3 regions of the Streptomyces sp. NPDC014894 genome follow, and region 1 is predicted to be linked to each of the others. Evidence: riboswitches for the same ligand, from Rfam matches in the RefSeq annotation. Region 1 holds a riboswitch; each other region holds the start of a gene.
What was found. Region 1 has a riboswitch for cobalamin ahead of ACF089_RS13615 (ribonucleoside-diphosphate reductase subunit alpha). Riboswitches for the same ligand answer to the same signal wherever they lie in the genome.
Positions count from the first base shown of each region.

Region 2: another riboswitch for cobalamin. It lies ahead of ACF089_RS08450 (ABC transporter substrate-binding protein); the one in region 1 lies ahead of ACF089_RS13615 (ribonucleoside-diphosphate reductase subunit alpha).
Region 3: another riboswitch for cobalamin. It lies ahead of ACF089_RS31330 (FecCD family ABC transporter permease); the one in region 1 lies ahead of ACF089_RS13615 (ribonucleoside-diphosphate reductase subunit alpha).

Region 1 is NZ_JBIBWD010000004.1:620,375-623,642, reverse strand. It holds gene ACF089_RS13625 (GntR family transcriptional regulator) at 1-309, shown strand, start outside; partial or broken gene ACF089_RS13620 (Uma2 family endonuclease) at 390-973, opposite strand; cobalamin riboswitch at 1,174-1,298, shown strand; gene ACF089_RS13615 (ribonucleoside-diphosphate reductase subunit alpha) at 1,514-3,268, shown strand, end outside.
Region 2 is NZ_JBIBWD010000003.1:112,993-116,260, reverse strand. It holds gene ACF089_RS08455 (FecCD family ABC transporter permease) at 1-203, opposite strand, end outside; gene ACF089_RS08450 (ABC transporter substrate-binding protein) at 200-1,180, opposite strand; cobalamin riboswitch at 1,224-1,371, opposite strand; gene ACF089_RS08445 (Mov34/MPN/PAD-1 family protein) at 1,364-1,786, opposite strand; gene ACF089_RS08440 (amino acid permease) at 1,880-3,268, opposite strand, start outside.
Region 3 is NZ_JBIBWD010000018.1:29,085-32,352, forward strand. It holds gene ACF089_RS31325 (ABC transporter ATP-binding protein) at 1-584, opposite strand, end outside; gene ACF089_RS31330 (FecCD family ABC transporter permease) at 584-1,612, opposite strand; cobalamin riboswitch at 1,795-1,919, opposite strand; gene ACF089_RS31335 (SMI1/KNR4 family protein) at 2,136-2,762, opposite strand; gene ACF089_RS31340 (hypothetical protein) at 2,980-3,268, shown strand, end outside.

The DNA of each region.
Region 1 (3,268 bases):
ATCGAGACGACCCATCTCTCGGCCAAGCGCTTTCCGGCGCTGCGCCGCAGTCTGGTGAAGTACACCTCGCTCTACACGGCGCTCGCGGAGGTGTACGACATCCATCTCGCGGAGGCCGAGGAGACCATCGAGACCTCGCTCGCGACACCGCGCGAGGCGGGGCTCCTCGGGACGGACGTGGGCCTGCCGATGCTGATGCTTTCACGCCATTCTCTGGACGCCAGAGGAGAGCCCGTGGAGTGGGTCCGCTCGGTCTACCGGGGCGACCGCTACAAGTTCGTCGCCCGTCTGAAGCGCCCTGCCCCCTGATCCGTCCCGGCCCCGCGCGCGACCGCTCCCGAGAGCGATCGCGCGGGGCCGGCTCGATCAGTCGGCGTCGCCCCGGGCGGTCAGCGCACCCAGTCCTCGAGGCGCTCGGTGGACAGGGTGACGCCGACCGGATCGGGCAGCACGACATCCTTGCCGAACGGCACCGTGTGGGCGTTCTCGTACCGCACCCCGTCCGGTTCGCCGTAGACCGTCACCTCGCGGTTGTCCCGGTCGATCAGCAGATACACGGGGATGCCCGTCTGCGCGTAGGCACGCGGCTTCTCGACCCGGTCACGCTGATCGGTGTCCGCGTCGTAGGAGGTCACTTCGACCGCCATCAGCACCGGACTCGGATCCGCCCACTCGCCGTGACCGACGAAGGCGTCGCTGGGGCCAGTGAGACATCGGGCCGGGCCCGGCCCAGACGGTACTCCTGGACCTTGAGCCCCTGCTCGGAGTGGAGCCACAGCTCCGGCCTGGACTGCACGCAGATCCGGGTCAGCCACTGAATGATCCGACCATGGTCCCCGTCGGGCAGAGCCCTGCTCCTGATCCTGCCGTCGATGAGTTCCATCCGCATGCGCCGGGACCGCGCGGCCAGTATCCGCGTGCCCTCGTCGAATTCATCCGGGTGGACATGGAAACGGTCGGTGATCTCAAGGATCTCCGCAGCCTGTGCCATAAGGCCTCCTCCCTGTGTTCTCGACCATAGCGGAGCCGTCCGACAACGGCCCCGGGCCCGCCTCCGCAGGCCCTCCCGCAGTCGCCGCAGGGCCTGGCAGGGGGTGACCATCCGTAGTGCGGCAGACAGCCCACAGACACCCCGCGACACAACATCTGGTGGGTGCCACCACCCCCCGCCCCCACATGTATGCTCATCTCGCTGTCGCCGCAGAGGAATCCGGTGTGAATCCGGAACTGTCCCGCAACGGTGTGCTGTGGTGCGCTTTGTCGTACCCGCGAGTCCGGGCGTCTGCCGACAGCGCACCCGGCTCGACCGACCCGGGTGCCAAGACGTCCGGGCCTCGCGGTTGGGTCGGCGGACGCCGTGGAGTGCTGCCCGGAAACGGGTACGCGCGCCCCGCGGCGCGCCTCCCGCCCGCCGGCCCGTGAGCCGAGCGAGGGAGAGCACCACGTGACCATCGCGCCAGCCGATCCGGCTTCAGGCACCTCCGCGAACGCCTTCGGGCAGACCTCCGAGAAGGTGTCGGAACAGCTTCCCGGACGGGTCCCCGGACCCGTCTCCGGGGAGCCCGGGGACGGGCCCGGGACCGCGCTGCTGCGGACCCTGACCGACCTCACCGCCGATCTGCCGGACACCGACCCGGGCAAGGTCGCCGCAGCCGCGCTGCGCGGCCGGAACGCCGCGTCGGACGCGGCCGAGCTGCGCGGGCTCGCCACCGACGCCGCCGCGGGCCTCATCTCCGAGGACCCGGCCTACTCGCGGCTCGCCGCCCGGCTGCTCACCCGCACCATCGCGGACGAGGCGGCCGGCCAGGGCTCGGTCTGCTTCTCCGCCTCGGTCGCCGTCGGTCACGCCGAGGGCCTGATCGCCGACCGCACCGCGGACTTCGTCACGCTCCACGCCGACCGCCTGGACGAGCTGATCGACCCGGACGCCGACGACCGCTTCGGCTACTTCGGCCTGCGGACCCTCTACAGCCGCTATCTGCTGCGCCACCCGATCACCCGCCGGGTGATCGAGACCCCGCAGCACTTCATGCTCCGCGTGGCCTGCGGACTCGCCGAGGACGACTCCCCGCGCGCGCTGGACGAGGTCGCCGCGCTCTACCGGCTGATGAGCCGGCTGGACTATCTGCCCTCCTCCCCCACGCTCTTCAACTCCGGCACCCGGCACCCGCAGATGTCCTCCTGCTATCTGCTGGACTCCCCGCAGGACGAGCTGGACTCCATCTACGACCGGTACCACCAGGTCGCCCGGCTCTCCAAGCACGCCGGCGGCATCGGGCTCTCGTACTCCCGCATCCGCGCCCGCGGCTCGCTGATCCGCGGCACCAACGGCCACTCCAACGGCATCGTGCCGTTCCTCAAGACGCTGGACGCCTCGGTCGCCGCCGTGAACCAGGGCGGCCGGCGCAAGGGCGCCGCCGCCGTCTATCTGGAGACCTGGCACGCGGACATCGAGGAGTTCCTGGAGCTGCGCGACAACACCGGCGAGGACGCCCGGCGCACCCACAACCTCAACCTCGCGCACTGGGTCCCGGACGAGTTCATGCGCCGGGTCCAGGCCGACACCGAGTGGTCGCTGTTCTCCCCGGCCGACGTGCCCGAGCTGGTGGACCTGTGGGGCGACGAGTTCGACGCCGCCTACCGCAAGGCCGAGGCGGCGGGCCTGGCCCGCAAGACGATGCCCGCGCGCGAGCTGTACGGCCGGATGATGCGGACCCTCGCCCAGACCGGCAACGGCTGGATGACGTTCAAGGACGCCTCCAACCGCACCGCCAACCAGACCGCCCTGCCCGGACACACCGTCCACTCCTCGAATCTCTGCACCGAGATCCTGGAGGTCACCGACGACGGCGAGACCGCCGTCTGCAATCTGGGCTCGGTCAATCTGGGCGCCTTCGTCTCCGGCGGCGACATCGACTGGGAGCGGCTGGACTCGACCGTCCGCACCGCCGTCACCTTCCTCGACCGCGTCGTGGACATCAACTTCTACCCGACCGAGCAGGCCGAGCGCTCCAACTCCAAGTGGCGTCCGGTGGGCCTGGGCGCGATGGGCCTCCAGGACGTCTTCTTCCAGCTGAAGCTGCCCTTCGACTCCCCCGCCGCGCGCGAGCTGTCCACCCGGATCGCCGAGCGGATCATGCTCGCCGCCTATGAGGCCTCCGCCGATCTGGCCGAGCGGAACGGGCCCCTCCCCGCCTGGGAGAAGACCCGCACCGCACGCGGTGTGCTGCACCCGGACCACTACGGCGTCGAGCTGAACTGGCCGGAG
Region 2 (3,268 bases), on a different contig from region 1:
TCCGCGCCGGGGAGGAGGGCCTCGATCACCTGTCCGGGCGGGATCCGTACGGAGCCGAGGCCGAGGCCCGCGATGACGGCGGCGGCCAGTGCGGCGGTCAGCGCGGTGAGGACGGCCCCGTACCGCAGCCGGGAGCGGAGCCCCGGCCGCGGTGCGGGCCCGGCCGCGGCGGGGGCCTTCGCCGGCGCCTGGAGGAGCTTCACCGGTCGAACTGCGACGCCAGCTTGGCGATGGCGTCGGGAGCGCGCACCCCGAGCACCGCGTCGGAGAGCGGCAGCACCGCGAATTTCTTGTTCTTGACGGCGGGGACGTCGCGCAGGGCCGGGTCGTCGAGCAGGCGCTTCTTCTTCTGTTCGACGGTGGTGGAGCCGTAGTCGAGGATGACGACGATCTCGGGGGCGCGGGCCACCACCTGCTCCCAGGTGGCGTCGCCGAAGGCCTTGTCGACGTCGGCGAAGACGTTGCGGCCGCCGGCGCGGGTGATCAGCTCGTTGCCGATGCCGGCGCCGCCCGCGGTCTGGGCGGTCTTGTCGCCGCTGTCGTAGACGAAGACGGGCCGGGGCTCGCGGCCCTTCAGTCCGTTCTCGGCGGCGGCGACGGTGGCGCGGGCCTTCGTGACCCACTTCTCGGCGCGGTCGCCGACGCCGAAGGTGCGGCCGATCTCGTCGACCTCTCGGTAGACGTCGTCCAGGGTGGTGCGGCCCTCGGCGCAGTATTCGATGTTGAGCCGGGAGTCGATGCCGGACTTCTTCAGCTCGTCCCGGGTGCGCCCGTCCTTGGGGTCGAAGGCGCTGGCGTAGCCGCCGTAGACGAAGTCGGGGTCGGCGGCGAGCAGCTTCTCCTTGGAGGGGTACTCCTCGGCGAGGACGGGGACGGCGTCGTAGGTCTTCTTGTAGCGCGGCAGGACCTCGTCGTCGAGGAAGGCGGTGCCGACGAGGGACTTCTCCAGGCCCAGTTCCAGCATGATCTCGGTGACGTGCTGGTTCATGGTGACGGCCCGTTCGGGGGCCTTCTGGTACGTCGTCCTCACACCGCAGTTGTCGACGGTGTACGGGAAGGAGCCGCCGGCCTCGGCGGGCTTGCCGGTCTTGGCGCCGGCGTCGCCGTCGGAGCCGCAGGCGGCGAGCGGGAGCAGCAGGGCGGCGGCTATGAGTGCGTGGGCGGAACGGCGTCCGGACATGACGGGGTACGGCCTCCTCCGGGGATTTCCACGTCCCCTGGGTGATGGGAGAAGGGCGGCAGGTCAGTTCCTGGCTGCCAGGCACGGGGCCTGGTCACAGTGGCGGGACCGCGCCGGAGTCGCACCGGCTTCCTGAGTCCCACCGCCCCTTTTCAGACAGCCGAGTCGGAACTCGGTCAGGGCTCAGTATGCGTCAACGACTTTGATCTCCTCTTCCGAGATCTCTCCGTCCACGATGCGGAAGGAGCGGAACTGGAAGGGTCCGGCGGCGTCGGTGTCCGCGGTGGAGACCAGCACATAGTGCGCGCCGGGCTCGTTCGCGTACGAGATGTCCGTACGCGAGGGATATGCCTCGGTCGCGGTGTGCGAATGGTAGATGATCACCGGTTCTTCGTCGTTGTCGTCCATCTCACGGTAGAGCTTGAGGAGATCCGCGGAGTCGAACTCGTAGAACGTGGGCGAACGGGCGGCGTTCAGCATGGGGATGAAGCGCTCGGGACGGCCGCTGCCCTCGGGGCCGGCGACCACGCCGCACGCCTCGTCGGGGTGGTCGGCGCGGGCGTGCGCCACGATCCGGTCGAAGAGAGCCTGTGTGAGGGTCAGCATGACGATCAGGATAAACAGACCGGCGAAGGGGCGGGCCCGTACCGGTGTCCGGTACGGGCCCGCCCCTTCGCCGCGCTGGGCCCCGGGGGGCGGTCAGCGCTTGCGGAAGGCGTCTCCCTGCGGGTTGCGGCGCTTCAGCAGCAGATAGGCGACGCCGAGCAGCAGGCCCCACACGGGGGCGACGTAGAGGGAGATCCGGGCGTCCTTGTCGACGCCCATCAGCACGATCACCAGGCCGATGAAGGCGAGGGCGAAGTAGCTGGTGTACGGGGCGCCGGGGGCGCGGAAGGTGGACTGCGGGAGTTCGCCGCGGTCGGCCTTGGCCCGGTAGCGGATCTGGCTGACGAGGATCATGATCCAGGCCCACATGCCGGAGATGGTGGCGAAGGAGACGATCTTGTGGAAGGCCTCGCCGGGCCACTGGTAGTTGATCCAGACGCCGATCAGCATCAGTCCGGCGGAGAAGGTGGTGCCGAGCAGCGGGGTGCCGCTCCGGGTGAGCCGGGTGAAGATCTTCGGGCCCTGCGAGTTGAGCGCGAGGTCGCGCAGCATCCGGCCGGTGGAGTACATGCCGGAGTTGCAGGAGGAGAGCGCGGCGGTCAGCACGACGAAGTTGACGATGGCGGCGCCGACCTGGAGGCCCATCTCGTCGAAGGCGGCGACGAAGGGGGAGACCCCGGGCTGGAACTTGGTCCAGGAGACCACCGAGAGGATCATGATCAGCGCGCCGATGTAGAAGACCGCGATGCGGATCGGCACGGTGTTGATCGCCTTGGGCAGGTTCTTCTCGGGGTCCTTGGACTCACCGGCGGTGACGCCGACGAGTTCGACCGCGAGGAAGGCGAACATCACGATCTGGAGGGTCATCAGGGTGCCGCCGATGCCCTTGGGGAAGAAGCCGCCGTCGTCCCAGAGGAGGCTGACGGACGCGGTGTCCCCGGCGTCGGAGAAGCCGATGGTGAGGATTCCGGCGCAGATGAGGATCATGCCGATGATCGCGGTGACCTTGATCATCGAGAACCAGAACTCGATCTCGCCGAAGACCTTCACGGAGATCAGATTGGCCAGATAGAGGATGATCGTGAAGCAGAGCGCGGAGATCCACTGAGGGATGTCCCACCAGTAGGTCATGTACGAGGCGGCCGCGGTGACCTCGGTCATTCCGGTGACGACCCAGAAGAGCCAGTACGTCCAGCCGGTGACGAAGCCCGCGAAGGGGCTGATGAACTCCCGCGCGTAGTCGGAGAACGAGCCCGCGACCGGGCGGTACATCAGCAGTTCGCCGAGGGCCCGCATGATGAAGAAGATGACCACGCCCGCGATGGCGTAGGCCAGGATGAGACTGGGGCCGGCCTTGGAGATGCCCTTGCCCGCGCCGAGGAAGAGACCGGTGCCGATCGCTCCGCCGATCGCGATCATCTGTATCTGGCGGGCGCCCAGTCCTCGGTGGTAGCCCTGGTCCGCGCCGGGTCCGCCGTCGGC
Region 3 (3,268 bases), on a different contig from region 1:
AGGTCGTGCAGCGCGGTCAGCACGGTGAGACCGCTGGCCCGCACCAGGGACAGCACCTCCAGCTGCTGCGCGATGTCCAGATGGTTGGTGGGCTCGTCGAGGACCAGAACCCGCGGCCGCTGCGCCAGCGCCCGGGCGATCAGCACCCGCTGCCGCTCACCGCCGGAGAGGGTGAGAAAGCTCCGCTCCGCCAGATGGGACGCGCCGACCCCGGCCAGCGCCGCCCGGCACTCGGCCCGGTCCTCCGCGCTGGTCCTGGCCGCCGCCCGCTGATGCGGCAGCCGGCCCATCGCCACCACCTCGGCCACGGTGAAGTCGAACTCGGCGACCGTGTCCTGGGGGAGCGCGGCCAGCCGCCGGGCGCCCTCGCGCTGGCTCAGCGCGTGCAGATCGTCGCCGTCGAGCCGGACGGTCCCCGCCGCGGGGCGCAGCGCCCGGTACACACAGCGCAGCAGACTGGACTTGCCGCTGCCGTTGGGGCCGACCAGGCCCACGAGAGCGCCGCTCTCCGCGCGCAGGGTGACGTCCTCCACCAGCCGCGCCCCGCCGACGGCGACGGTCAGGTCGTCGATGTCGATCCTCATCACTGGCCTCCGAAGGTGTAGCCGCGACGGCGCATCAGCAGGACGAAGCAGGGCACGCCGATGACCGCCGTCAGCACGCCCACCGGCAGTTCGGTGGGGGCCAGGACGACCCGGGAGAGGATGTCCACCCAGATCAGCAGGATCGCGCCCGCGAGCGGGGCGACGGCGAGCAGCCTGCGGTGGTCGGCGCCCACCACCATCCGTGCGGCGTGCGGGACCATCAGCCCGATGAAGCCGATCGCGCCGCTGACCGCGACCACCGCTCCGGTGACGGCGGCGGAGACCACGAACAGCTCCCGGCGCAGCCGGCCGGGGTCCACTCCGAGGGCGGCCGCGGTCTCGTCGCCCATGGCGAGCGCGTTCAGCCGGCGGGCGGAGAGCCCGAGGTGGAGCAGCCCGGCGAGCACCGCCCCGGCCGCGATCGGCACGGCGGCCCAGTTCGCCCCGCCGAGGCTGCCGAGCAGCCACATCATGGCCGAACGGGCCGCCTCGCCGTGCTCGGCGGCGAAGACCATGAAGGTGGTGATGGCGGAGAAGCCGTAGTACATCGCGGTGCCGGTCAGCACCAGCCGGATCGGGGTCAGTCCATGGGCGGTGCGGGCGATCGCGTACACCAGCGTCATCGCCGCCAGCGCCGAGGCGAAGGCGGCGGCGGACAGAGCCCAGACGCCCAGGGCCCCGAGCGCGCCGAAGATGAGGACGGCGTTCGCGCCGACGGCCGCGCCCGAGGAGATGCCGAGGACGAAGGGGTCCGCCAGCGCGTTGCGCACCATGGCCTGGACGGCGACCCCGATCGCCGTGAGCCCGGCCCCGACGACCCCGGCCAGGACCGCGCGGGGGAAGCGCAGCTCCCAGACGATGGTGTACGCGGGGACCTGTTCGGGGGTGATCGTGCCGCCGGTCAGCCCCGCCCGGAGATGGCCGAGCACCTCGGCCCAGCCGATCCCGGACGCGCCGATGCCCGCGCCGCAGACGACGGAGACCGGCAGCGCGAGAAGGAGTACGGCCAGCAGCGGGAGCAGCGGCACCCGGCGGGGCGGCGCGGGTCCCGTACCGGAGCCGGCGGCGGCCGGCTGACGCGCGAGGGACTTGCGATCGGTGGGTACGGCCACGAACGACGTCGCTTTCGCCTCGGGCCGTGCGTCCACGGCCGAGGAGCTGCCCGGGGCGGATGTCCGGCCGGGCATCCTCTCGCAGTCCACGGCGAGTTGACAGGATCCAGCGCCGCTGCGGGAAATCGGGCTCACGGGCCCCGGAATCCAGGGCTCCGCCTACCGTTGCGGGTCAGCGCCGGACTTCGACCGGACTTCCCCCGCAGAGCGCCTGAAGAGTAACGCGTCCCGGGGGCACGGCGGTTGCCGGGTCCGCCGGGGCGCCGCCCGGCGGGCGTCCTGCCCCGGTCCGTGATGATTCGCGACAGGCCGGGGGCGCGCCCACCCGCCTTCGGGGCCGTCACGCGGGTACGCCCGGCCGGAACAAGCTGCTTCGACCGCCCCGGCCTGCCGCTGACCCGTGTCCGCGCCGACGCCGGTCGGGCCGTCGGCCGCGCCGTCAGTCGAAGGTCATGCCGAAGTAGGGATCGGGCTTCCCGGTGTAGGGGTTGAACCCGGACTCCCAGCGCTGCCGCTCCACCCGCCAGTGCACGAAGTGCGGCGCGGGCTCGCCCCAGAGCGAGAGATCGCTGAGCGGGCACTCGGGAAACCCCCGCCTGAACACCCGTCTCAGGAACTCCGCCATCCCCATGTCGTACACCTTCCAGGTCGGCGAGCCGTGCCGCTCCCAGACGACCACCGGCCACGCGTCCGGATCGCCGTCGTCGGTCACCCAGCCCAGGATGTCCGCCCCGCAGCTCACCCCCCACGCGATGAGCCGGTCCGGATCGGCGGCCACCCCCTCGGGCGGCCTCTCCCGGCGCCAAGTGAACCGTAGATTCCGGGTCTCGGCGGCCATGCCGTCGTACTCGGCGTTCCACGGGGAGTCCTCGGCGAGGGCGGGGGCGAGGACGGAGAACGCGTCGTCGATGCCGCCCGATCCGTACGCCGCCATGAAGGCGATGTAGTCCGACGGGAAGGAGACGCCCCACTCCTCCCGGGCCGCCGCCCAGTCGACCCGGTCGTCCGCGCCGTCGCGCGGCGACATGACCGCCATCAGCGCGGACAACGGCGATTCCTCGGACATGTCCCCTCCAGCGCTGTCGTGTTGAGGGAAACATAGCCGCGGGCACTGACAGCGGACCGTGCTCCGTCCGCCGCACGGCCGGGCCGAGGCCCGGCGTCCCGGCGGTCGCCAGGACATACGCCGGGGCCGAGCGAATCGGAAGACCCGGTGATATCACGCCGTGCTTGCCCTCAGGGAGCCCCGGACCGGCCGTTCCGGGCCCGCTGCCACTGAGACGGTGATCACCGTCTCAGTTGTACAACCTTGTCAGGGCTCCATCAGTCTCACCCTTGACCACCGCCGTGGTCGTACCCAAGAGGAGAACGTCATTTCCGCCATACGCAAGACCCTGTCCGCCACCGCTGTCGTCACGCTGGTCCTCACGGGCGCGGCCGCCTGCGGCACCGTGGAGAACCTGTCCGCCGGCCAGAAGCTGGACCGCGCCTTCGACAAGCTCGGCAAGGAGAAGTCCATCTCCCTGGAGCTGGACCTGGACACCGACGCCGCGACCGTGCAGTCGCTGGACG